DNA from 2 places in the Streptococcus sp. oral taxon 061 genome. Region 1 is predicted to be linked to the other one. Evidence: predicted binding sites of a transcription regulator. Region 1 holds the regulator's gene; the other holds the start of a gene.
The links. The regulator NrdR, encoded in region 1, represses ribonucleotide reductase genes. The targets are predictions, from matches to a motif close to ACACNATATATNGTGT.
Positions count from the first base shown of each region.

Region 2: a site for NrdR is predicted at 1,051-1,066, ahead of nrdH (glutaredoxin-like protein NrdH). Genes of this name have one in related genera too.

Region 1 covers NZ_CP058258.1:257,377-259,868, forward strand. Annotated here, with positions in the region: gene HW271_RS01250 (hypothetical protein) at 1-60, opposite strand, end outside; gene HW271_RS01255 (ABC transporter ATP-binding protein) at 76-771, opposite strand; gene HW271_RS01260 (GntR family transcriptional regulator) at 775-1,140, opposite strand; gene nrdR (transcriptional regulator NrdR) at 1,283-1,756, shown strand; gene HW271_RS01270 (DNA helicase) at 1,757-2,492, shown strand, end outside.
Region 2 covers NZ_CP058258.1:850,840-853,331, forward strand. Annotated here, with positions in the region: gene nrdE (class 1b ribonucleoside-diphosphate reductase subunit alpha) at 1-648, opposite strand, end outside; gene nrdH (glutaredoxin-like protein NrdH) at 718-936, opposite strand; gene HW271_RS04200 (phosphocarrier protein HPr) at 1,298-1,561, shown strand; gene ptsP (phosphoenolpyruvate--protein phosphotransferase) at 1,566-2,492, shown strand, end outside.

The sequences.
Region 1 (2,492 bases):
GAGGGCTAAAAACCATTTGTTGACATTTTTAAATTCATAACGAACTAAATTCCAAAACATAAGAATCTCCTTTATCTAGGCTTTGAATTCGTGACGGAAGAGCTGGTCGATAGACTCTCCTGATTCGTAGCGAATATCATCCACATTTCCTTGACGGACAACTTTTCCATCCTTGAGGAAGACAATCTCATCCAATATTGGTTCGATGTCTGAAATCAAGTGAGTTGAAATCAAGACAGTCGAAGTTGGAGAGTAGTTGTTGATGATGGTGTTCAAGATATAGTCACGAGCTGCAGGATCGACTCCTCCGATAGGTTCGTCAAGGATGTATAGACGAGCATCACGACTCATGACAAGGATCAACTGAACTTTTTCTTTATTCCCTTTTGAGAGTTTCTTGAAACGGCTATTCTCATCGATACCAAGGTCACGAAGAAGACCTTGAGCACGTTCGAGATTGAAATCTTTATAGAAGGTCTTGAAAAAGGTAAGAGCTTCTTTGACTTTCATCTGTTCGTTGAGATAGGTCGTATCAGGTAGATAAGAAACGATAGCCTTAGTTGCTGGGCTTGGTTCCATATCGTTGATAAGAATGCGCCCACCATCAGGTTGTAACAAGCCATTGATTAGTTTAATCAAGGTTGTCTTTCCAGAACCGTTTGGGCCAAGGAGTCCAACAATCTTTCCGGCTGGGATTTCAAGGGAAACATTTTGAAGAGCAGGGCTTGCTCCATAGAATTTTGAAACATTTTCAAATGTTAACAAGGTCATAGTCTAAACTCCTTCAATATAATCTCTCAAAACAGTTGGTAGTTCTTCTTTTTCATAGCCAAATTCTACCATGCCTGTTACAAATTGCTGCAGTTGTTCTTCAGATAGTTGCTTACGGGATTGGAGGATTAGGTCCAAGTCCTCGGTGACAAAACGACCTGCAGTCCGCTTGGTGTATACGAAGCCTTCTCTTTCTAGATCTGATAGGGCACGTTGGATGGTATTAGGATTGACGCCAGCCTCGCTAGCCAGTTCTCTGACAGTTGGCAGTTGTTGGTTGGGTTCTAGTTTATGGGAAACGATTTGCAGTTTGATTTTATCCATTATCTGCAAATAAATGGGTTTGTTGTTATCAAATGTCCAGGACATCACAGTCTCCTTTCTACAATTTCTTTTTGTATCACTTAAATAATACAACTAAACAAAAAACTTGTCAAGCTAAAAGGAGAATTATTTTGGGAATTGCTTAAAAAATGATATAATGAAAAGAAAACGACAAGGAGGGGAAGGCATGCGTTGTCCAAAATGTGGCGCTACTAAATCAAGTGTTATCGATAGCCGTCAGGCTGAAGAAGGAAATACGATTAGAAGAAGACGTGAGTGTGAAGAATGTCAGCATCGTTTTACGACCTATGAACGTGTAGAAGAGAGAACGCTGGTTGTGGTCAAGAAGGATGGTACACGGGAGCAGTTCTCCAGAGATAAAATCTTTAACGGGATTATTCGTTCGGCTCAAAAACGTCCGGTGTCTAGTGATGAGATTGGCATGGTAGTCAATCGTATCGAACAAAAACTCCTCAGTCGCAATGATAATGAAATTCAGAGCGAAGATATTGGTTCGCTCGTCATGGAAGAGTTAGCTGAACTCGACGAAATCACATATGTTCGTTTCGCTAGTGTCTATCGTAGCTTTAAGGACGTGAGTGAGCTCGAAAATCTTCTCAAACAAATTACGCAATCTTCAAAGAAGAAAAAGGAAAAATAAATGAAGCCTAATGATCGTTTTTCTTTTCTAAAGAATAATCGGGTGTCGCAAGATCCCACAACTTTGGTGCAGTGCTACCTCCCGATTATCGGTCAGGATGCGCTGAGTCTTTACCTTTATACCTTAGCTTTTTGGGATGATGGACAAAAAGAACACCTGTTTGCAGCTATTCTCAACCATCTCAATTTTGGGATGGACAGGCTTTTAAAAGCCTTTAAAATCTTATCAGCCTTCAACCTGATTACCCTCTATCAAAAGGGTGACGTCTATGAACTTGCTATTCATCCAACGCTTTCTGGCTCAGATTTCTTGCGTCATACGGTTTATCGTACCTTATTGGAGAAAAAAATCGGTGAACCAGCAGTTTCTGATTTGCGCCAAGAGCAGGCAGATGGAGAGCCTTTGGCCGTTCCTTTGAGTCAGGCCTTTCCAGAGATAGAAGAATTGGCTAGTCATGATGAGACACCAGTAAAAGCTGATTTTAAAAATGATTTTGATTTGGAGCATTTTCGTCAGCTCATGGCGAGAGATAATCTCCGTTTCCAAGATGAACAGTCAGATGTCTTGGAGTTGTTTAAAATTGCTGATGAGAAAAAATGGACCTGGTTTGAGACTTATCAATTGGCCAAATCAACAGCAGTTTCACAAGTTGTTTCTGTCAAGCGCATGCGTGAAAAATTAGCGCAAAAACCAGTTTCGTCGGATTTTAGTCCTCAAGAAGCGACCATTATCCGAG
Region 2 (2,492 bases), 590 kb from region 1:
CTTGATAGGTGCTCCAGCTTCACGAAGGTTGCTGAGGGAAATTCCCACACCACCACCGATACGTGAAAGTTGAAGAGCTGAGTTGATAGAACGTCCGATAGAGTTCATATCATCTGTTACCTGAATCAAGAAACATGATACCAATTCACCACGACGTGCACGACCTGCATTCAAGAATGAAGGTGTAGCAGGCTGGTAGCGCTGGTGGATGATTTCATTGGCAATATCAATTGCGATAGCTTCATCACCATCAGCAAAGTAAAGAGCGTTAAAGAAGACACGGTCTTCCATGCTCTCAAGATAGTACTCTCCATCGTTAGTTTTCAAGGCGTATTGATTGTAAAACTTGTATGCAGCCATGAAAGACTTAAACTGGAAGTTTTGATCCTTAATAAATTGATAAAGCTCTTCTAAGAATTCAGGACGATATTTTTTGATAAACGCTGTTTCGATATAGTCTTGTTTAATAAGGTAATCAATTTTATCAGTGATAGAATCAAAAACCATAGAATTTGGTACAACGTTTTCTTTAAAGAAAGCGTCCAAGGCTTCTTTATCTTTGTGGAGCATGATTTGTCCATTAACAGGACGGTTGATTTCATTATTTAGACGGAAGTAAGTTACATCCTCAAGTTGTTTTAATCCCATAAAATTTCCTTTATTTCATTACAAAAGAAAGGCTTCTAAGATTTACATAGAAGCTTTTAATCCTGATACTTAAGCAAGTTTTTTTAGTTTTGCTGGTTGGAAACCAGAGAAAACTTCAGTTGGTGTTTGAATGATAGGAGCAGCGCTAAAGCCTAGCTCTTTAACTTGTTCAATAAATTCAGGTTGTTCGTCAAGATTGATTTCGCGATAAGCAATGTTGTTACTATCTAAGAAACGTTTGGTCATTTTACATTGAACACAATTATTTTTAGAATAAACGGTTACCATTCTGTAACTCCTCTTTCAAAAATTTAATTACTTCTTAAGTATATCAGAAAAAAAATCTTTGTCAACGAAGAAAAACTAAATATTGTAGAATTTTTTTCGATGATAGATGTCAAAACACAATATGTAGTAATTACAAAAAATAAACCCCATAAATAACAGCGTTTTCTAAATGTTAAAACTATAAAAAACTACATGATGTATTTTGATACATAAAATAGAAGATTTTCAGCAAGTTATCTGAAAGGAAAAAGAAGAAATCCCATAAAATACTTGAAAAAAATCCTAGAAGGTGATATAATATCAAATTGTAAGGGTTATCAGATATAACTCAAAAAGAAAACATTTAAAGGAGAGTCAAATTATGGCTTCTAAAGATTTCCACGTAGTGGCAGAAACAGGTATTCACGCACGTCCAGCAACATTGTTGGTACAAACTGCTAGCAAATTTGCTTCAGATATTACTCTTGAGTACAAAGGTAAATCAGTTAACCTTAAATCTATCATGGGTGTTATGAGCCTTGGTGTTGGTCAAGGTGCTGACGTTACAATTACTGCTGAAGGTGCAGACGCTGATGACGCTATTGCTGCTATCTCAGAAACAATGGAAAAAGAAGGATTGGCATAAGAAAATGACAGAAATGCTTAAAGGAATTGCAGCATCTGATGGTGTTGCCGTTGCCAAAGCATATCTACTCGTTCAACCGGATTTATCTTTCGAAACTATTACTGTCGAAGATACAAATGCAGAAGAGGCTCGTTTGGATGTTGCTCTTGAAGCTTCTCAAAACGAGCTTTCTCTTATCCGCGAGAAGGCTGTAGGTACGCTTGGTGAAGAAGCGGCGCAAGTATTTGACGCTCACTTGATGGTTCTAGCTGACCCTGAATTGATCGGTCAGATTAAAGAAACGATTCGTGCTAAGAAAGTAAATGCAGAAGCAGGTCTGAAAGAAGTTACAGACATGTTTATCACAATCTTTGAAGGCATGGAAGACAACCCATACATGCAGGAACGTGCAGCAGATATCCGCGACGTTACCAAACGTGTATTGGCAAATCTTCTTGGTAAGAAATTGCCAAACCCAGCTTCTATTAACGAAGAAGTAATCGTGATTGCACATGACTTGACTCCATCTGATACTGCTCAATTGGACAAAAACTTTGTAAAAGCTTTTGTAACAAACATTGGTGGACGTACAAGTCACTCAGCTATCATGGCTCGTACACTTGAAATTGCAGCTGTATTGGGTACAAACAACATCACTGAACTTGTAAAAGATGGCGACATTTTGGCTGTTTCAGGTATCTCAGGTGAAGTTGTAATCAACCCAACTGAAGAACAAATTGCAGAATTCAAAGCAGCTGGTGAAGCTTACGCTAAACAAAAAGCTGAATGGGCTCTTTTGAAGGATGCTAAAACTGTTACTGCAGATGGTAAACACTTTGAGTTGGCAGCTAACATCGGTACACCTAAAGACGTTGAAGGTGTGAATGATAACGGTGCAGAAGCTGTCGGTCTTTACCGTACAGAATTCTTGTACATGGATTCTCAAGACTTC